4 regions of the Rhodococcus sp. 05-340-2 genome follow, and region 1 is predicted to be linked to each of the others. Evidence: predicted binding sites of a transcription regulator. Region 1 holds the regulator's gene; each other region holds the start of a gene.
The links. Region 1 encodes LexA, which represses DNA repair genes until DNA is damaged. Its sites were predicted from a motif close to CGAACANNTGTTCG; they were not measured.

Region 1 (5,249 bases):
ACCACGTACGCCGAGAACATCGGGGTCATGGCCGCCACCCGCGTCTATTCGACGGCCGCGTACTGGGTCGCGGCCATCACTGCGATAGTGCTCGCGTTCTCGCCCAAGTTCGGAGCCCTGATCTTCACCGTGCCCGACGGCGTCATCGGGGGAGCAACCCTGGTGCTGTACGGACTCATCGGGCTACTGGGCGTTCGTATCTGGACCGACGCGAAGGTCGACTTCACCGATCCGGTCAATCTCATGGTGGTCGCTGCGGCGCTCGTCGCCGGCATCGGTGACCTGACACTGGCTGTCGGATCGGTCGAGCTCGGCGGTATCGCGTGGGGTTCGGTCGGCATCCTCGTCGGCTACCCGATCGTCTCGGCGCTCGCGAGGAGTGCAGGCAAACGAGGTCGTTAGCGGGGTCGGTCACGGATCGCGCGCGTTTTGGTCATCGACCGCCTCGACACCGCGGACGTAGTGTTTGCCTGTGACGTCAGTCGTACCGGCGACCGAGATCCGTAGAGATTTCGCGTGGTCGCTGTCGGTATGCACCGAACAAGGAGACATTCGTGGAACGCACACTTTTCGAGCCCGAGCACGAGCTGTTCCGGGAGTCGTACCGGAAATTTCTCGATCAGCACGTGGCACCGAACCACGCGAAGTGGGAAGAGCAGAACATCGTCGATCGCGGTGTCTGGGTCGAGGCCGGTAAGCAGGGCTTCCTCGGAACGGCAGCGCCCGAGGAATTCGGCGGCGGCGGAGTCAAGGACTTTCGCTACAACGCCATCGTCACCGAGGAAACCACTCGCGGCGGCTACAGCGGCATCGGCTTCACCCTGCACAACGACGTCGTCGCGCCGTACTTGATCGAGCTGGCCAACGACGAGCAGAAGCAGCGTTGGCTCCCCGGATTCTGTTCGGGTGAGCTGATCACCGCGATCGCCATGACCGAGCCGGGTACCGGAAGCGACCTGCAGGGCATCAAGACCAAGGCCGTTCGCGACGGCGACGACTGGGTATTGAACGGCTCGAAGACGTTCATCACCAACGGAATCAACGCCGATCTGATCATCGTCGTAGCCTGCACCGACCCCGAGAAGGGTGCCCAGGGCTTCAGCCTGCTGGTCGTCGAGCGCGACATGCCCGGTTTCGAGCGTGGCCGCAATCTCGACAAGATCGGTATGAAGGCCCAGGACACAGCCGAACTCAGCTTCACCGACGTTCGCGTGCCCGCGGCCAACCTGCTCGGTGAAGAAGGCATGGGCTTCATCTACCTCATGCAGAATCTTCCTCAGGAACGGCTCTCGATCGCTGTTGTCGCCGCTGCGGCCATGGAATCTGCGCTGGACATGACGATCCAGTACTGCCGCGATCGCAAGGCCTTCGGAAAGTCGATCGGCAAGTTCCAGAACACCCGATTCGTGTTGGCGGAGTTGGCGACCGAGACCACCGCCACCCGCATCATGGTGGACAAGTTCATCGAACTGCTCAACGCGGGCACCCTGACCGTCCAGGAAGCCGCGATGGCGAAATGGTGGACCACCGAGAATCAGGTCAAACTGATCGACCGGTGCCTGCAGCTGCACGGCGGCTACGGCTACATGAAGGAATATCCGATCGCCAAGGCGTACATGGATTCTCGTGTGCAGACCATCTACGGCGGCACCACAGAAATCATGAAGGAGATCATCGGCCGCGGATTGAATCTGTGATCCGCTGATCCGAAGAACACGCGAAGGGCCGCAGCACACTGTGCTGCGGCCCTTCGCGTTTGTCTTCGGTGACGATCCCTACAGCTTGCGCATCACGGTGACGACCTTGCCGAGGATCGCGGCGTTGTTGCCCGGAATCGGCTCGAACAGCGGGTTGTGCGGCAGCAGCCACACCTCGCCCTTGGACCGCTTGAACGTCTTGACGGTGGCCTCGCCGTCGATCATCGCAGCTACGATGTCGCCGTTGTCGGCCACGGACTGCTGACGAACCACCACCCAGTCACCGTCGCAGATGGCCGCATCGATCATCGACTCGCCGACCACCTTCAGCAGAAACAGCGAACCCTGACCGACCAGCTCGCGGGGGAGTGGGAACACGTCCTCGACGGCTTCCTCGGCCAGGATGGGACCGCCTGCGGCGATCCGGCCCAGTACCGGAACGAACGTCGGGGTCGGCAACCGATCCTGTTCCTCGGACGCCGACGAACCGTCGACCGCGGCGGCAGCCTGATCGGCCTGCACCTCGTCGAGACCGCGGACGTCGACGGCTCGGGGACGGTTGGCGTCGCGCCTGAGGAAGCCCTTGCGTTCGAGGGTGCGCAGCTGGTGGGCAACGGAGGAGGTCGAGGTCAGACCGACCGCGTCTCCGATCTCCCGGATGCTCGGCGGGTAGCCGCGCTCGGTGACCGACGCGCGAATGACCTCGAGTACCTTCCGCTGCCGCTCGGTCAGACCCGCACTGATATCGGTGCCGACCTCCATGGCCTTGGAGGTCGGTTCCGCGGCCGGCTTTCCCGCCGCGGCCTTGGTGGCGGTGGCCTTGGCTCCGGTCGTCCTGGAACCCGTCGTCGTGGAACGCGTGGTCGACCTCGTCGAGGTCTCGTCCTTCATGCTGTCGGCCTCCTGCTGGTGTCCTGGGATCCGGTCTGCGTGGTAGGTCTGCGCGGACTGGAGTTGATGGTGTCGACTCGTGTGGCGTGTGGTTTCTGACACGAATCTAGCGTGTATCAGCTGTTGAATCAAACATCTGTTCGACTCGTGTCGCGTTTTCTGCAGACTTTGTCGGAGGCTCGTGATAGAACTTCGAACAAGCGTCCATCGAACGCCTGATCGAACAATCGATCCAACGAGCGAAGTCGAGGTTCCGATGACCATCATCACCGATCGCCCCACCGCCGCCGGTGTCCGTGCCCGGTCCACTGTCGTCGAGCGTCGTCGCCGGGCGCGTCCCGTTCTGCAGAGTCCCATCGGGATGCACGGCGTCACGGCACCCCGTACACAGAGCGCACCGTGCCTTCCGGTCCTCGATCCGTCGTGGTCCGATGTCACCGATCGCGAGGAGGCCGATCGTGAGTTCGACGCGACCTCCGCGCACTTCGCGGGCCAGCCGGTTCGGCTGCGATCGCTCGTGCTGACGGTGTTGGCGGTCCTGGTCGTCGCAGGTGGCCTGATCGGCATCGCGAACCTGCGGGCGGCTGCTCCCGATGCAGGTGCGCAGCCGGTCGGTGTGGTCGAAGTGCACGACGGAGCTCTCGTCGAGTACACGCCCGGCAGATGACCACCGGCCCCGTCGCGTTCGCGAGGACTGAGTATCCTCGACAGACTGCCCCGATGTGCGTGCTCGTCGTCGGAGCATCGGCTACGACGGAGGACCCCTCATGCATTGCCCGTTCTGCAGGCATCCCGACTCACGCGTGGTCGACTCGCGTGAGATGGACGAGGGCCAAGCAATCCGGCGTCGTCGCTCCTGCCCGGAGTGCGGCCGTCGATTCACCACCGTCGAGGCCGCAGTGCTCGCGGTCGTGAAGCGCAGCGGCGTGACCGAGCCGTTCAGTCGCGAGAAGGTCGTCAAGGGAGTCCGACGCGCCTGCCAGGGCAGAGATGTCGACAACGATGCGCTGAACCTGCTGGCGCAGCAGGTCGAGGACGCCATCCGTGCCGCGGGATCCGCGGAGATCCCCAGCAACGAAGTGGGGTTGGCCATTCTCGGTCCGCTCCGTGATCTCGACGAAGTGGCCTACCTGCGCTTTGCTTCGGTCTACCGCTCGTTCAGTTCGGCCGAGGACTTCGAGAAAGAGATCCACGAACTGCGCAAGCACCGCGAGTCCGCCGACATCGACTGACAGATCCGCCCGTCAGCGACTCTGGTCCGAGATCGCCTTCTCGATGCGCTTCTCCGAGACCGGATACGCCGTACGAATCCCTTGGGCGAACAATCCCACCCGCAACTCCTCGATCATCCAGAACAGTTCCTGTACCCCGGAACTGTTCTTTCTGCTTTCCGGAAGCGAATCCAACAGTCGTCCGTACGACGCGTACACCCGATCGAGTACATCCATCGCCGCCGCATCACGGCCCGCGCTGCTCGGCAGGGTTGCCAACCGCTTCGTCGCAGCCGCGAGGTAGCGCGGTACGTCTGCCAATCTGCGAGAGCCGAACTCGGTGACGAACCCGCGAAAGATCAAGCCGTCGAGCTGTTCCCGAACATCGTCGGCCGGCTCACCCGAGGAGGACTGGAGTTGCGCGGACAGTGCCAGGGCAGCGGTCAGCACAGGGCGAACCAGGGCCAGCACCGCGGCGGTGCGCTGCGGAACCTCCGCGTGGACGAGCGCCCTGAGCTTGTCGAAAGCCTCGGGATCTCGAACCGGTCCACCGTGCGCATCCATTGCCTCCTCGACCGCGAGAATCCGGCATTCCTCGAGGAGCGGATCGACTCCGCCGTACGGATTCTGGCCGAGGGCAAGACGTTCGGCGGTCGGCAGCCCGGCCAGCAGTGCCTTGGTTCCCTTCGGTGCCGTCGACAGCAGCAGAGCTCTGGTTCCCGACCTCATCGCTGCTCGCTGTTGGGCGGGGGTGCTCAGGACTCGAACCGCGACGCCCGGTCCTTCCGGCACCAACGCCGGGTACCCGGTGACCTTCTGTCCGCCCACATCACGGGTGACGGTCGACTCCAACCGCCCCAGAGTGCTCGAGGTCCATGCCAGGGACGGCGCACGCTCCGCGTCACCGACCGCGCTCGCGACCTGGCGACCGACCTCCCCGGACAATCCGGTGCGTAGAGCAGCGAGATCTTTGTTGCTGCCCAACACCTTTCCGGACGGATCGACGGCCGCGAACGTCATCTTCAGGTGCTCGGGCAGTGCCGCACCATCGAAGTCCTTCGCAGTGATGTGGCACTGCGCAGCCCGCGAGAGTTCACGTGCCAGGGCCGTCATCAGGGTTTCCGCGCGTGGCTTCATGGCGGCCAACGCCGCGGCGGCGAAGTCCGGTGCCGGAACGACATTGCGCCGCAAGGCTTTCGGCAGTGTCTTGATCAGTGCCGTGACCAGCTCCAGTCGCATCCCGGGAACCAGCCAGTCGAAGCCCACCGGCTGTACCTGAGCGAGGAGGGCAATCGGAATCCGTGCGGTGACACCGTCGGCCGCAGTGCCGGGCTCGAACTGATAGGTCAGTGGGAATTGGATCTCGCCCTGTCGCCATGCGTCGGGATATGCACCGGTGAGGACGGAGGCCGCGTCGGAGTTGACGACGGTGTCGGTGGTGAAGTCGAGC
Region 2 (5,249 bases), on a different contig from region 1:
TCCGGCCCCACCGCCGCCTGTCACGTGCGGCTGGAGGTAGCGGTAGGGAAAGAGCTCTTCCATGCCGGCGTCACGCAGACCGATGACCGACGCATCGGTCAATTCCTGAATCGTGACGACATCGACGGCGCTGTCGCGGGCCTGCCCGACCACGACAGTCGGATCGGCCAGCCCGATCATCAGATTCGCCTGCATCACTCGCAGTCGTACGCCGTCGGAGCTCGTCCCGTCCTCGGGTGCCGCGTCCGCAACGTAGAGCGGTGCGTACGCGAATGCGCCTGCAGCGAGCACCAGCGCGGAGACTCCTGCCAGAACCCAGCGTCGACCGATCAACGCCACCAGGGCACCGACCACGACGGCGACGAACATCAACGGAGCGAACGACGCCAGCGCGATCAGCACGTTGACCCGGGTGTCGGTGTAGTAGACGCCCATCGCCACGAGCCCGGTGACGATGCCCAGAATGGCGATCGTGCCGGTGAGTATTCGTATCCAGGTTCGTCGCATCAGCCCGAGAGTAGCTACGCCCGGATGCCGACGACCAACGCTGTGATGGTTGTCCAGGTCAGCGACAACAACCCGCGCACCGCCGAGAGCGAGAACGCTGTGGACCACACCGTTCGCGTCGACGGTTCCTCGACCGGCAGGCCGGCGAATCGATCGGCCAGCCAGTCCAGTGTCAGCGGCGCGCTGAGCGGGTGCAGCGACAGGTGTTCGCTCAGCCGATCCCGTAGATAGGTCACGTGGGCACCGGCCTCGATGTACCGATCCACCTGCCCGTCCACGTCGTCGACGGCAATGATCTGATCGTGCACCGACTGAACGACCAGCAGCGGTGCCGTCGGAGCCGTTCGGCCCGGCTGAATGTCCTGGAACACCTGCACGATCTCGGGCAGAGCCAGCAAGTCTGCCAACGGAACGTCGATGTAGCGGTCCAGATCGTGCCGCGCGAGGCGGGTGACAGCGCGGACGGTCGTCATGTTCTCGACGGAATCGAGAATGCGCATTCCGTCCTCGTCGACGTACTGGCGAATGACCCGGTCCAGCTCGGGATAGGTGCGTCGCAGACCCGCAACCACCAGTGTCGGCAACGCCGAATGGAACGTTGCGTTAAGCCTGGTGAACGCCGAACCGGGATCTCCGACGGGCGAGCCGAGGGCGGCACCGACCACTTCGATCTCCGGAGCGTATTCCGGCGCCATCTCCGCCGCCCAGGATGTCGCGAGCCCGCCGCCCGAGTAGCCCCACAGCGCTACCGGCGTGGTCGAATGCAGTTCCAGCGGCTCGAACGACAGCGCCGCGCGAACGGCGTCGAGCGTGCAGAACCCGGGTTCCTGCGGCGAACCCCAATGACCGTCGGGACCCTCGTGGTCCGGGATCGAGATGGTCCAACCACGGCGCAGGGCGTGCAGTACCAGCAGGAACTCGAACTGCGGAACCGCACCGAACGCCCGCGAGCCACGCCGAAGCGCATAGGACGGGAAACACGAGGATGCGACGCCGTCGATCGCACACTGATAAGACAGCAGCACCGGCTGGGCATCCCGCGGGCGCAGCACAGTCGTGACACTGGCCTGCGGAAAACCACCGAGATCAGCGGTGCGATAGAGCAGCTGCCAGGCGTCGACTCGCTGGCGCACGCGACCGAACATCGCGACCTCGACCGGCCGCACCTTGAGAATCGTGCCCGGTAGAGCTGCTTCGTACCCCTCGGGCGCAGTGTAGAAAGGGTCGTCCTCGGGCCTGGTCGCGTCGCTCCGGCTCGGTGCTCGTTCCACCGGCCAGGGCTGTTCGTCCCCCAATGATCTGTCGACGCTCATGTGCCACCGCTTCTTGTCCGAGTCTCGCCGTCACACTAACTTGCCCTCGACGACCCCATTTCATGCAGCCTGCTGCCAATTGGTGATCAGGACATCGGTCGCGTAGCTGAGGTCGAGGCCTTCACCACCCCAGTTCGGGACGATGGCGTCGGGCGCGATGCCGCCGTACCGTCGCCTCATCTCGTCGGCGACTCCCGACATCGCGGGAGCGTGGATGACCTCGGTTCCCGACGGATGACGAAACGAGAAGCGTTGATCTCCACGGGCTTCGATGAAGAAGTAACCGTCGTGCAGCGCTCGATGGTGTTCGCCGCACAGCAGGACCAGGTTGTCGAGAGTGGTCTCACCACCGCGTGACCGATAGGTGACATGATGCGCATGCATGAAGCGAGTACGGCCGCATCCCGGCACCGCGCAGCATCGGTCGCGAATGATCAACTGACGCAACTGGGTTCGGCTCGGAGCCTTGGCAGTGGCACTCCAACGCACGGTCTTGCCGAGGCGGCCGTGACCGACCGTCCGCATGACTGCGGAGCACAGCACCTGAGCCAACGTTTCGTCGTCCAGACCCGGGCCGTCGTCGAAATGGGCGTGATCGCATCCGGCTTCGGCGCTGTTGCCAATGTGGACCAACACTTCCGCTGCCGGTGAGACAACCGGCGAATCCAGCGCAGCGCAGACCATCTCGGCCATGGCGATCATCGCCGGCACCGGATCGATGGGCGCGGGGGCGGCCCGATCTGCGCCGCGTTCCTCGTCCGTGCGGGTGCGTTCGTACTCCGCCCTGGTCAATGCAGCCATGATCCGTTTACCGTCCTCGGGCCGAAAGCGCGCCGTCAGCACGAGCGAGCCGTCGTCCTCGTCCCAGCGCCACCGTCCGACGCACGGATCTCGATCCACACCGTTCTGCCGAGTGGGACGCATCGCCTTCTTCAGACCACGGCAGAGCCGTTCTATATGTGCGGCGGGAGCGTCGAGCGCCTTCTGCAGCAGCGACGCCTCGTTCTCGGCCGTCGCCACCCGCGTCATCGCCCGTACCTTCGAGTACGAGACCGTGCCGCTCAGGTACGCCGAGGTGATCAGCGGCAGCTCTCGCATCGCTTTGGCAACCCGCACCTGCTCACGGGCCGTGTGCAGGTCGACTCCCGCACGCCAGGACAACCAGTGCGCACACGACCGCACTTCCCAGCCCGCCCATCCGCGTCGCACGTCGAACTCACCCACCAAGATCAGATACTGCGCCGACGCCGCAGCGATCTGACCGGCCAGAGCGCATATCTCGGTTTCGATCTCTCTCGTCTCGATCCGCCCCGCCTCGGATCCCGTCTCGGCCATGTCGATCATGAACGCCCCCATTCATCGAATACATGTTCGACGAACCGTACGGTGGGGCACCGACAAGAACTTCTCGACGGGGTTCGACGCGTCCCCGCGGGGACGTCTCGGGCTTGCTTTCTGGCCGGTGGGCCCGATACTGACACCAGATGCTGGTTCCGACCGAAGGGTGGTGCAGCCGTGGAGAGTACCGACACCTGGGGCATTGCCGGCGCGGAGTTCCTGCGGTGGTATCTGCTCGCAGCCGTCCTCGCAGTGGCCCTGACGCTGGTGAGTAACCGGCTCGCTGCACATCGGTCCGCTTCGGCATCGCCGACCGGACGAGTCCTCACCCCACCCGAGGTCGGGGCGCTCACCAGCGACGACCAGGCGGTGATGGCGTCGTTGGCAATCCTGCGCGGTGCCGACGTGATCGATTCGCGGGGAAGTCGGCGGCGCACCCTGACCGATTCCGAGCGCATGCAGCTGGATTGGTTCACGCGCGCCGTCCTCGAACGACTCGGCAGCGGAAAGGCACCCCTGGTTCGATCCCGGCTGGTGACGAACATGTCCGGTTCGTGTGCGCAGCTGCGCAACGCTCTCGTCGACGAAGGCTTGATGCACGGCGCCGCCGCGCAGCCCATGCTGCCCCGAACGTTCCCCATCCTCTTCGTCGCAGCCCTCGGGGTCGCACGCATCGTTGCAGGCATCGCGAACGGTAAGCCGGTCGGCTTCCTCGTCGGCATCGTCGTCCTGCTGCTCGTGGCACTTCCGTTCGCAGTTCGCCGACGACGTCGAACCGCACTCGGCGATGCCGAACTTCGACGCCTCCGCACCGAGAACGACTATCTCTCGCCACGCTCTCGCCCGTCCTTCACCGCCTACGGTCCGTCGCGCGCTGGCATGTCGGCCGCGCTCTTCGGAGCGGGAGCACTGATGCTGCTCGATCCGGCGATGGCGGGCGCGCTGAGCTACGGATCCGCTCACGCCGGCGGAGCTGCATCGTTCGGATTCGGCGGCGACAGCGGAAGCAGTGGCGACAGCGGTGGCGGTGACGGCGGTGGCGGTGGTGGCTGCGGCGGCGGGTGCGGCGGGTGAGCATCGATGCCCTGCCTGCGGGCCTCGGAATCGGTTGGCGCTCCGAGATTTCGGGGATCATCTCGCAATTGCCGGGTCTCGCGTTCTGCGAGGTGATCGCCGAATCGATCGGGGACCACGCACCGGAGCGCCTCACCGCGTTGGGCGTCCCCGTCGTCACTCATGGAATCGCCCTGTCCCTGGGCGGTGCCGAGCCGGTCGAGCCGCACCGAATTGCGCACCTGGAACGGGTGGCGTCGATGCTCGGCTCACCGATCGTCAGCGAGCACGTCGCCTTCGTCCGCGCCGACGGAATCGAGGCCGGTCACTTGCTACCGGTGCCGCGGACTCGTGAAGCCCTGACGGTGCTGGCTCGCAACGTCACGCGGACCCAGGACGGCCTCTCCGTCCCGCTGGCCGTGGAAAACATTGCGGCACTGTTCGATTGGCCGGACGACGAGCTCACCGAAAGCGAGTTTCTCACCGAGCTGGTCGAACGCACGGGCGTGTGTCTGGTGTTGGACATCGCCAACGTCCATGCCAACGCGCGCAACCGACGCCGTGACCCCTGGACCGAACTGACACGACTGCCCCTGGAACGAATTGCCTACTGCCACATCGCCGGTGGCACCGTTCGCGACGGTCTCTACCACGACACGCACACTGCATCCGTACCGGAGGAAGTGCTCGAGCTGCTCCGCACGTTCACCGCGGCAGGGCACCGCCCGCCGTTGATGCTCGAACGCGACGGCCATTACCCGCCCGAACACGAGCTGTTCGACGAACTCGATGCGATCTCCGATTCCGCCGGCCTGACACGAATCACCCCGAACCGGCTGCTGGGCCGGACCACGTGAACGAGAACCTGGCGCGACGACAGAAGGAGCTGATCCGCGCACTCGTCGCGGGAGACCCGCTGCCCCCGGGGTTCGATTCGGCCACCATCGACGCCACCCGAACAGCTCTGCTGCGCAAGCGGGCAGCCGAGATCGCAGCTCGGTACCCGGCGGTGCCGTCGGCGCTGGGGGAAAGGTACGA
Region 3 (5,249 bases), on a different contig from region 1:
CACTGTGGACAGCGCAGCGCAGCCAGGATTGATTGCGGCCGCGGGTAGCGACGCGCGTGGGGATCAGTTCTTCGGTCCCAAGCGAATCATCGGCGGGCCACCGGCCGAGGTCGGCATGTGGAAGCCGATGCGCAGCATGGACGATGCGCGCCGCTTGTGGGGTGCATCGGAACAACTGACCGGTGTGCGGCTCTCGTCCTGAACGGCACTGGTTCCGAACAGCACTGGTTCCGAACGGTTCTCGGCCGTCACTGCGGGGTGGGCGCGGGCTCCCGGGCATGGTCGACCAGGTCGTGCACCAGCCCGTTGATGACGTCCATCTGAGTGATGACTTCGACGCGCAATCGGTCCTGCTCGTCCTCCGGCATGTCCGGGGTGTCCGGCCGGTCGAGGGACATCAATAGATCGATGTTGGTGCGCAATGCTGTCAGCGGCTCCATCAGTTCCGCGCCGGCATCGATGATCAGCTGACCCTGCCGTGCTCGCGAACGAGACAGGGAGGCCAACATCTCGTTGAAGCTGTTGGCCAGTGATGCCAGTTCGTCGTCTCCGTTGACGTCGATGGGCTCGAAATCTCCTGTGCGGGCGACGCGTTCGGTAGCGGCCCGCAGTCGCCTGACCGGTCGGAGTCCGGTGCGTGCGACGGCGGCACCGGCTACGCCTGCCAATGCGACGAGAAACGCCCCGACGAGGACCAGGGCGAGCGTGAGCTTGCCAAGAAGAGGTGACGCTCCGCTGAGAGCCTCGGCCACCAGGATCGTTTCGCCGGAGTCGGTGCGCTTGGCGGAAATGTAATAGCCCCGTACCTCGCGCAAGGATTGATCGACGTCACCGTCGATGACCGATATTTCTGCATCGTCCAGAACGCCGTCGGAATTGGTGAACGGCTCGGAGCCGTTCGTGGACGTCACCAAAGTTCCGTCGCTCATCGCGAAGGCGACCTTCACTGCGGTTCCCTCGGTGTCTTCGATGCCGAAGCCGAAGATATCGGCCGGAACGCCTGATGCTGCGCTGGCAATGATGGCGTCGCTGTTGCGTTCGACGCGGTCGATGATCTGTGAGCGGAGGGCCTGCTCTGCGACGAGATAGATCGCAAGAGCGCTGACTGCGACTGCCAGGGCTGCCACGCTCATCGTCAACACTCGGATGCGGCCGTGCAACGACAGTGCTCGCGGGCGAGCGGTTGCACGTGAATTGCTCATTTCTCGAGTATGCCGGTCGACGAGTGACGACCATTCTGCAGGCCACGCGGACCGACGTGGACAGTCGGCGAAGGTCGACGGTCCATCGAGTTCGTGCACCTGGGTTCGGCTTGCCGACCTTGGCGCGAGCGCCGGCACGGTCCGCCGTCCTCAGTGGAAGCCCGATCTTCAGAAGGGCGGGGTGTCGGTGTCTTCGGCTGTTGGTTCTGTTTCGGGGTCCTGGTGGTCGGGAGGGTTGGGGTAGGCGATGATGCCGGATCGTGTCGGTCGGGTGGGGATGTGTGGTGTGAGGTCGTTGCCGAGGATGGGGACAGCTGTGCCGTTGGTGGGCAGGGTGATCCGGGTGGTCTTCGAGGTCGATGTCCAGAGGATGGCTCCGCCGGGGAGCATGGTGGCGGTCCAGTAGCCGGCGGTTTTGACGCTGTGGTGGTATTCGCAGAGGCATTGGAGGTTGTTGATGGTGGTCCAGCCGCCGCCGAGGGGGTTGGTGTGGTCGAAGGGGGTGATGTGGTCGAGTTGGCAGCGTGCGGCGGGTCGGTGGCAGCCGGGGAATCGGCAGTGTTTGTCGCGGAGTCGGACGGCTGCGGTGGTGAGGGTGTCGGGTCGGTAGATCAGGGCGCGGTCGGTGAGCGGGTCGCGTGCGACGGGTTTGCCGAGGGTGGGGTCGGCGGCGATAGCGGCTTCGAGTGCTGCGGCGAGGGATGCGTTGCCGAGGTAGATGCCGGCGGGTGTACAGCCGGTGCGGTTGCCCGAACGCCCGAGTTCCGAATGGTTCAGGGCGGCGTGGTTCAGGGCGGCGCGGTTCAGGGCGGCGCGGTTCAGGGTCGGGAGATCGAGGGCAGAGCTGTGCCGTGTGCCCCGGCCGACGGGTGTGCGGGTGCAGAACAGGGCTGCGGCGGAGGTCAGCGATTGGGTCCGTCGTGGTCTGTCTTCGCCTCCGCCGGGGTCGGGTGGAGCTGGATCTGCCGCTGGATGGGCAGGCGTGTCCTCGGTCTGACCCTCCAGCGGAGCCGGTGAGGTTGTCGTCCCCGGCGGCGGCGCAGGTGCTTGTGCTGGATCGGGTGTCGAACTCGACGTGTCGATCGGACCTCGGGCCGATGTTGCAGGCGATGATGCTGGACCGGAGCCGCGGTCGGGTTCTGTTTCCTGACGGGAAGCCGATGATCCTTCCGCTGCAGACGCTGGCGCTGAAGTGGTGCTCGCATCGGTGTCGGTTGTCTCGGTCGTGTTTGTCGACGAAGCCCTGTTCGGCGCCGATGGTGATGCTGCGGTCGACTTCGTTACTGACTTCGCGTCGGGCTTTGCTTCCGCCTTCGTAGTCGCTGTATCCGACTCCTGCTGCTGGTCTGTCGGTGTTCGTTCCCACTCCCCTGTCTCCGGGTTCTGGTGTGCGAGGCCGAGGGATTCGGCGAGGGTGACGGCTTCGGTGAGCAGGATCTGCCAGTGACTGTTGCGTGCCAGCTCCTGCGCGAGGTCGGGGTCGATGGAACCATGTCCGGCCAGGTAGGCGGGGTTGGCGAGTAGTCCGATGAGGGTGGCGATGTCGACGGTGATCATCGTCAACGGCACCCGCCGATCCGGCAACACTGCGTCTTTCTTCGGGCAATCCTCGCGGTGGCACAGGCATGCCAGTCGGGGTTCTCCGTGCATGCGGGCCATGAACGCATCACACAGGCGTTCTTTCTTCCCGCGCGGATCCTTCGGGCAGAGGGTGTCGGCCATCTCTTCGAGGAGTTGCCATGCGGCGGCGGCTTCGGGTGCGGTCAACTCGGCTCGGATGCGGGCGAGTTCGCCGCCGGGACTGTAGGTGACGGTTCGGAATTTCTTCGCGAACTCCCGCAGCGCTGCTGCTTCCTCGGGTGCGACGCGCAGCAGGATGTCCCAGATCGCCTGCTCGAGCGGGCCCGGGGACGACCTCCGCGCCGCCTCGACGACCTCTTTCTCGACCGACCTGACGATGGCGTCGGAGAGGTTGTCGAGGATCCGGCATGCGGTCCGCACGCGAGGGAGGTCGATCTCCCCTGTCTCGAACGCTGCCCGTAGCAGTGGGAGCCGGGTGTGCAGGGCAACGCCGACGGACACATACGATTCGGCGACGGTCGCCGAGCAGCCCAATGCGACAGCCATTTCGGTGCGTCCGTATCGGCTGTAGTGCTTGTGCTTGGTGTCGCGGGTGATCCAGTCGCAGTGCACGGTGTAGCAGGCGGTGATCTTGCGGGCCGCGTGTCGATTCTCCTCACGCGCGGCAGCGGTCAACGCCTCCAGTGACACAGTCGGTATTGCACCCATTTTTTCACCCCCCGGTGAGCAACAATTCAGAACGTGCGTTCGAACTGAAAGAAGACTATCTCGGCCCACCGACAAGAACGGAAAGGCACTTCGGGGGACTGGCTTGGCTGGTCAGGGGCGGTGATCGGCCGCGTCGGTGCCCTCGTTCCATTGTTGCGCCCATTGCCAGAGCGGTTCGAGTGCCGGCTCCAACTCATCGCCAGTTCGGAGAGGCAATAGGTGCCGGCGAAGTCCTCGAGCAAACGGAGCGGGCGGCTCCCCGAGGGATGTGCGGAGCGGCCCAGGAAGTCCGGTCACACCGTGTATGCAAGAGGAGCCGACTACCTCGACGAGTTCGTGTCGGGGTAGTCGGCTCCGTTGGACCGGATTTTTCTCTGCAACCGGGCGATCAGCTCCCGAGGACGCAGAACTGGCCGCTGGTGAGGTTCAGTGCCAGTGACAGGGGGCCGACGCAATCGACGCCCTGAGCCTCCGAGGTGGCACCGGATCCCCACCCGGCGACTGCGAGGGTCGTCTGTCCGGCGTCGGCCCACGAGTGAGCGATTCCGCCGCCGAGTGCCAGTGCGTAGGCCGTCCCTGCATTCTTGCTCGCTCCGAGGGCGACGCCGTATCCGTTGGCGTAGGTGGCCGTCGAGCCGGGGCCGTCGTTGACGCTGACTGCGGTGCCGCTGTCGGCAGCACCTGCGGTGGCCTGTCCGGTGCCGTTGGAGGTGGCTCCGCAGCTCGCGGTGTCGTCGACCTGGATGTCGTTGGCCGACGGCGGGGACACGCAGTTGACGGGGGCTGCCGACGCGGTGGCCGTGCCCGACAGGGCTGCGACCGTCAAGCCCGAGCCCATGGCGAATATTGCTGCGGTGCGGGCAATTCGACTACCGAACCGACTGGACGTGCGCGCGGAGGAGGAGTTGGAGGACGAGCGACGGGGCAGGGAAACAGAGAACAAAAGAAAGCTCCTTCACGAGCGAAACGGGCCGGTGCGGCACACGGTACCCCGCCCCGCGAGTCCATGGCAGCAAGCCGGTCAGGTTTGTGTAACGGTGCCGCTGGCATCCGGGGATGAATCGTCGTAGAAGTCCGGTTTCGCGCACCCTGACTGCAGCGGTCGTGGTACCCGGATGCGCGTTCGGGTTGCTGTTGTGCTCTAGCGCCGATCCATCGAAATCGTTTCTGCTACTTGCTAGTTCGGTTTCTGCGCCAAGGTTGGTGATGGTGCTCGAGATGGCAGGCGGCTCCGCACGGCAGCAGGCTCCGGCACCGGTCGAACGCAAGGAAATCGTTACCGGGTAGCTCCCGACGATCCGGCTGCGGCCGCGTCGAACACTGCCGATCTCGTCGAGGTGGAATCGGCACTGCCGAGCCGGCAGGGCGAACTCGACAGTTCGGTGTCACAGAAGTACTACCTCTCGGACCGGATCGATTTGTCGACGCTCACAATCAGTTTCACCTCCAGCGCCGAAGACGCACCCGCCAACTCGGACAGACTTCGGAACGCGATCGTGTCCGGGCGGCACGCGCCGACCGGCCGTCCACGGACCCATCGGGCTTCGTCGCGGCCGAAAACCCGACCCCCCATGTCACGGACCGGTGGCACCGCCGTACGTCGCGATCTTGTATTCGGTTGCCACGAGCGATAGTTGCAGTTCTCGGATACGTCGTCGCACGGTATCTCGATGCTCGACGAGCATGTCGAGTCGTTCCGGAACGGTGTCTTCTCCGCCGTCGACGAGTTCGACATAGCGCTGCAGGTCGCGCATCGGC
Region 4 (5,249 bases), on a different contig from region 1:
GGTTTGCCGCAGCCGGGGAAGGCGCAACCGTGATCGCGGGCGGTGAGGGCTGTGCGTTGTTTGGCGGTGATGGTGCGGGCGGTGCGGGCGAGGTTCAACGGGTTGCCGTTCTCGTCCATCACGATGGCGGTGAGGACACAGTCGCAGGCCAACTGACGGGAAGTGTTGCGGGACAGTGGTCCCATCCACGGCAGCCGCCCGACCGAAGTGCCGTCGCCGAACAGGTCGCGATACGCGCCACGATCCGCTGCACAGCCTTCGCTGCCGTTTTCGTGGCCCAGCTCGGTTGCGGTGTCAGGGGTGACGGGGTTTCCAGTGTTGATATCGACCGGATCGACGGTGTCGGTGTCGGATTCGGCTGTTGCGCGTGAGGTTTCGTCGTCGGTGATGTCGTCGGCGTCGCCGCGGCTGTGGAGGTCGGTGAGGTCTTGCAACCGGATGTGCAGGTTCAGGTGCGGTCGTTCACCGCCTTCGATGGGGCGATCACTCGAGGCGAGGTAGTGGTCGAGGATGTGTCCGAAGGCGTCGGCTCTGCGTTTGGCGGGGCTGCGGTCGTCTTGGGTGCCGTCGGCCGCGGGGTGGGGTTCGGTCAACGGCGAGAGCGCGGTGAGCAGCTTTTCTCCGGTGATCGCATCGAAGTCGCCTTTGAGTACCAGTCGCCCGTTCAGGGTTGTGGAGGCGAAGAGTTCGTTGCGGTCGGTGTTCTCGGCGGGTGGTTTCTTGGTGCCGAAGCTGTCTTCGAGTCTGGTGATCGCTGCTCGGATCCGGCCGGTGCGAGCGTCGGGTCCTGTCGCAGCTTTGATCAAGGCGGCGCGGGCCATATCGCGACCCTCTTCCGGCAGGTTCTCCGGTGGGGTTTCGGCGAAGGTGAGGATCAACGCGGCGTGATCGACGGACATCACCCCGGTGTTCACGGCGTCGGCGATGTCGGGAAACGCAGCCATGCCGCGGGCGAGGGCGACGATCTTGGTGGCCTTGGACGGTGAGAGAAGGGTGGTGGAGGTCAGCCAGCCGGCGGGTCCGGGGAAGCCGAGTTTCTCCCGGCTCACGCGGGTGTCGATCTCGGCGACGAGAGCAATCCGCCGGGCCTCCAACAACTGGATCTGGTGGGAGACCGCAGCGGCATCGGCGAGGAGTTCGCTCTCGCTCAGTTGCCAGATCTTCGTGGTCATGAGAGCAAGTGTATCGAACGCGCGTTCGACTGGCAACCATAGTGCAATCGAAAACTATTGCCCTGCATAACTATTCGATGCTCGGGACCTGTCGGACGTATGTGATAGGGCGGCCGCCGCCGTGTTGGAATGATGGTCGCCGCGGTTCCGATCACGATCACGAGCAGCGCGGCAAGTATCTCGATGTCCTGTCCGAAGTCGACGAACAGCGGTGCATAACTCGAGCCCATCGGCCGGCCCCCTGCGTCGCGATGAACGGCCGACTTCGCGGCCGGGCCGGTGGGGGGGAGCGTCACATACATACGTCAGCTGCGAGGGCGGCTACGACCCGAGGGGACGGTTCTGCCTCGCCTGTTCGGCATGTCGTCCATGGCGAGACTGATCGTCGTGCGAGTACTGAGCGGAGATCGAAACCGTGGTGTGTCGACACTTCAGCCAATAGGGCGAAATTAGAACAGACCCCTACTGCTGTCGAGTCTTTCGCAACCACCACAGTCCCGCGATGGGGAGGATGACCGGGATGAAGACGTATCCGGATCCGAAGTGCGACCACACCGTCGGCTCCGGGAAGTCCTGCGGCTGGATGTAGCTGAGGGTGCCGATGCCGATGACTCCGACGAGTTCGATGATGCAGGACACCGTCACCACTCGGCGGGATGCTTCTGTTGCTCGCGCCAGTCCTACGGTGGCGACGATGTAGACGACTGCCGCGAAAGCCGACAGCAGATACGCCACCGGTGCGTCGTCGAATCGAGTGGTGAGCTGCACGATCGAGCGCGCTGTCGCGGCGACGGCGAACACGGCGTAGACGGCGATGAGGAAGCGCCCGAATCCGGTGCGCGTGGCTTGCTGGAGGTTGTCAGGCATATCCGGCCCAAATCTGGCTCAGGCGCAGCACCATGGCCGCGAGGGTGAGGACGGCAACGAGGAGAACCGCTGTGCCGCCGCGGGAGCGGTCGCCCAGGGACCACCACGTGCCGAGGGGGAGCAGGAACAGCAGCCCGACGAGGTAGGACCCGAACGTCAGCCGGTGTATCTCGCGGTCCGAGGTGAACATCATGACGAACCCGATGACGGCCTGCAGCGCGACGACGGCCTCGGTGGCGGCGATGGTCCAGAACAACGCTCGATCGGACTTGTTCTTCAACAGGACCGGTCGGTTCATGGCGAGCTTCGCGAGCACCCAGATGCCCACTACCAGCGACAACGCATACAACAAGCCGGTGACGGCGCCGATCATCGAGTTCCTCGTCCTGCTCGCAGTGGATAGGTGGACCGGTCTTCACAGTAGTCGCGTAACACCACGTCAACACTGTGAGGCCCTGGCAACACGGAGTTGTTCCGAGCGTGACCAATCGGAAATGGATGGGGCTTGTACTTGTTCCATGGCCGAAGAGGATCTGCTCTTTCGCCGGACATGACCTCTCTTCCTCAGGTGGCCATCGGTGTCCACCGCATCTCGAGTATTTGCCCACTGCATTCAGCCAGCTCTGCGAACCTCAGGAGACACCCGTGTCAGACCTCGACCAGTCCATCGCCGAGAACATCAAGAAGTCCCTCGAAGAGATCCCGCACCCTTCACTCCCCAAGGGCAGCAACATCTACGGCTCCACCAAGATCTTCCCCGACTACAAGGCCGAGAACGGCGAGAGCTACTTCACGCTGGTGCACGGCATCGCGCACGAGTCGTCGGTCTCCTTCGTCGCTGTGCTCCAGGCAACGCGCGCCCTGCGTAAGGGCTTCGAGTCGGCTATGTACTTCTACGGCCCGGGCGCTATCAATTGCCTTGCCACTCGCGGCTTTCCGACGACCGGTGACTCCGGCTTCCCAGGCGAGCAGAACATCAACGATTCGCTCGCGACGTTCATCGCCGAAGGTGGCACCGTGTTCTGCTGCCGCTTCGGGCTCGCGCTGCACGGTGGCCGCGAAGAGGACCTCATCGAGGGTGTCATCCCGGCCCACCCCCTCGACGTGCAGGACGCGCTGATCCATTACGCGCGCAAGGGTGCCATCATCAATTCGACCTACATGGTCTAGGGGATCCCGATGTCCATCTCTACGCGTGTGGATCTGGCGTTGCTCGGAATTCGAGGAGCAACGCCGGTGTCCAGAACTGCCGGTGCCGGCCCGAGTGACGATGGACATGTCCGCATCGATGGCCTCGGCGCAGCCATCCCGCGCAATCCGCTCAGCCCGTACGTACTCGAAGAGGGTCGAGTGTTGTTCGACGGCAACGACATCGGTCTCGATGTCGAGGCCGTCGACCGGCCGAAGTTCTACGACCTCACCACCGCCGACGGGATCGCCTACGAGAAGATCGCCAAGCTCCACGGCTCCAGTGTTCTCGCTACGACCGTGGTGCAGACGTGCATCCGTTACGACGCCGATCAACGCTGCCGCTTCTGCTCCATCGAGGCCTCGCTCGACGCCGGCGACACCATCGCCGTCAAGACCCCGGCGCAACTCGCCGAGGTAGCCGAGGCTGCGGTGCGGCTCGACGGCGTCACCCAAATGGTCATGACGACAGGCACTTCGGCCGCGAAGGATCGCGGTGCCCGTCATCTGGCCCGTTGTGTGCGCGCCATCAAGGCGGTGGTTCCGCAGTTGCCGATTCAGGTGCAGTGCGAACCTCCCGGCGACCTGCAGACCATTCAGGATCTGTACGACGCCGGGGCCGAATCCATCGGTATCCACGTCGAATCTCTCGACGACGACGTTCGACGCCGGTGGATGCCGGGCAAGGCGTCGGTCTCGATGGACGAGTACCGCGCTGCGTGGAAAGAAGCGGTTCGTATCTTCGGACGCAATCAGGTCTCGACGTACATCCTGGTCGGCCTCGGCGAGGATCCGGACGAATTGGTAGCCGGGGCAGCGGAACTCATCGAGATGGGTGTCTACCCCTTCGTCGTTCCGTTCCGTCCGCTCGCCGGAACGTTGGCGGTGGACGTCGACCGCGCGACGGCCCCCGGCCGGGACGTTCTCGAAAACGTCACCCGACGCGTCGCCAAGGAACTTCAGGCCGCGGCGATGCTCGGATCGGAACAGAAGGCAGGCTGCGCGGCATGCGGTGCGTGCAGCGTTCTGCAGAACGCGGGAGGCTGACATGTTCGGTGTCGTAGAACCGGGCGACCTTGCCGGATTGTCGGGTACCGCAACCACTGTCGTCGAGCCCGGTTTCATCGTCCAACCGTGCGGAAGCGCAGTGCAACTCGACGCCTATCGTGCGCTCCGGAGAGCGACCTTCGTTGCCGAACAGGGCTTGTTCGCCGGCACCGATCACGACGACGTGGACGACGATCCGCGAGCAGTCGTTCTGGTCGCCACCGACCGGGACGGCACTGTGCTCGGCGGAGTTCGGCTAGCACCATACACGGCAACGGATTTGGGGTGGTGGGCCGGAAGCCGTCTCGTGGTCTCTGCCGCGGCGCGCACTGCCGGTGTCGGGCCTGCCCTTGTTCGGGCAGCCTGCGCCCACGCCGAGAGTCGAGGCGTGCTTCGCTTCGACGCGACGGTGCAGAAGGGCAACGAGCACTTGTTCACCCGCCTCGGGTGGATTCGCCGCGGCGACGTCGTGGTGGCCAACACGCCGCACGTGGCGATGTATTGGCCGATCGACCGCATCGAACGGCTCGTCTCCTCGACCAAGGCGATGCTCGCCGGGGTACTCGCACCCCTTCGTGCACAGCCGCTCGGCCTCGGTGCCAAAGGCTTTCGCGGAGACGACGGCGTTCCGGTACCAGGCAGCGACATGATCGCAGCGTGTGATGCCATCATCCCGTCCATGGTCGATCGCGACCCGGAGTGGGCAGGCTGGTGTGCCGCGCTGGTCAATCTGAACGACCTCTCGGCGATGGGGGCAGGAGCCGTCGGCATGCTCGATTCCGTCGGAGCGCCCACACAGTCCCGACTGACTCGCATCATTCGCGGTCTCGCCAATGCCTCTGCAGCGTGGCAGGTTCCGGTGCTCGGTGGCCACACCCAGGCCGGGGTGCCGTCGTCGTTGTCGGTCACCGCGCTCGGCCGGACCTCGCAACCGGTACGGGCGGGCGGCGGAAGCGTCGGCGATCGGTTGAGGCT

Region 2: CH271_RS22910 (HNH endonuclease signature motif containing protein) is a predicted target of LexA. The motif match lies at 3,181-3,194, and genes of this name have one in related genera.
Region 3: CH271_RS12200 (HNH endonuclease signature motif containing protein) is a predicted target of LexA. The motif match lies at 3,520-3,533, and genes of this name have one in related genera.
Region 4: CH271_RS23595 (HNH endonuclease signature motif containing protein) is a predicted target of LexA. The motif match lies at 1,187-1,200, and genes of this name have one in related genera.

Annotation. Positions count from the first base shown of each region.
Region 1 covers NZ_NOYU01000027.1:417,145-422,393, forward strand. The annotation lists gene CH271_RS16980 (uracil-xanthine permease family protein) at 1-402, shown strand, start outside; gene CH271_RS16985 (acyl-CoA dehydrogenase family protein) at 555-1,697, shown strand; gene lexA (transcriptional repressor LexA) at 1,776-2,459, opposite strand; gene CH271_RS16995 (hypothetical protein) at 2,845-3,255, shown strand; gene nrdR (transcriptional regulator NrdR) at 3,356-3,820, shown strand; gene hrpA (ATP-dependent RNA helicase HrpA) at 3,833-5,249, opposite strand, start outside.
Region 2 covers NZ_NOYU01000038.1:56,613-61,861, reverse strand. The annotation lists gene CH271_RS22920 (endonuclease/exonuclease/phosphatase family protein) at 1-507, opposite strand, end outside; gene CH271_RS22915 (lipase family protein) at 522-1,820, opposite strand; gene CH271_RS22910 (HNH endonuclease signature motif containing protein) at 1,881-3,164, opposite strand; gene CH271_RS28535 (TIGR04222 domain-containing membrane protein) at 3,336-4,232, shown strand; gene CH271_RS22900 (DUF692 domain-containing protein) at 4,229-5,068, shown strand.
Region 3 covers NZ_NOYU01000022.1:326,229-331,477, forward strand. The annotation lists gene CH271_RS12190 (SDR family oxidoreductase) at 1-202, shown strand, start outside; gene CH271_RS12195 (HAMP domain-containing protein) at 249-1,202, opposite strand; gene CH271_RS12200 (HNH endonuclease signature motif containing protein) at 1,371-3,491, opposite strand; gene CH271_RS12205 (DUF6764 family protein) at 3,880-4,434, opposite strand; partial or broken gene CH271_RS29590 (DUF4349 domain-containing protein) at 4,811-5,125, shown strand; gene CH271_RS12215 (MerR family transcriptional regulator) at 5,066-5,249, opposite strand, start outside.
Region 4 covers NZ_NOYU01000038.1:200,095-205,343, forward strand. The annotation lists gene CH271_RS23595 (HNH endonuclease signature motif containing protein) at 1-1,172, opposite strand, end outside; gene CH271_RS23600 (hypothetical protein) at 1,635-2,039, opposite strand; gene CH271_RS23605 (hypothetical protein) at 2,032-2,412, opposite strand; gene CH271_RS23610 (MSMEG_0572/Sll0783 family nitrogen starvation response protein) at 2,685-3,209, shown strand; gene CH271_RS23615 (MSMEG_0568 family radical SAM protein) at 3,219-4,274, shown strand; gene CH271_RS23620 (MSMEG_0567/sll0787 family protein) at 4,276-5,249, shown strand, end outside.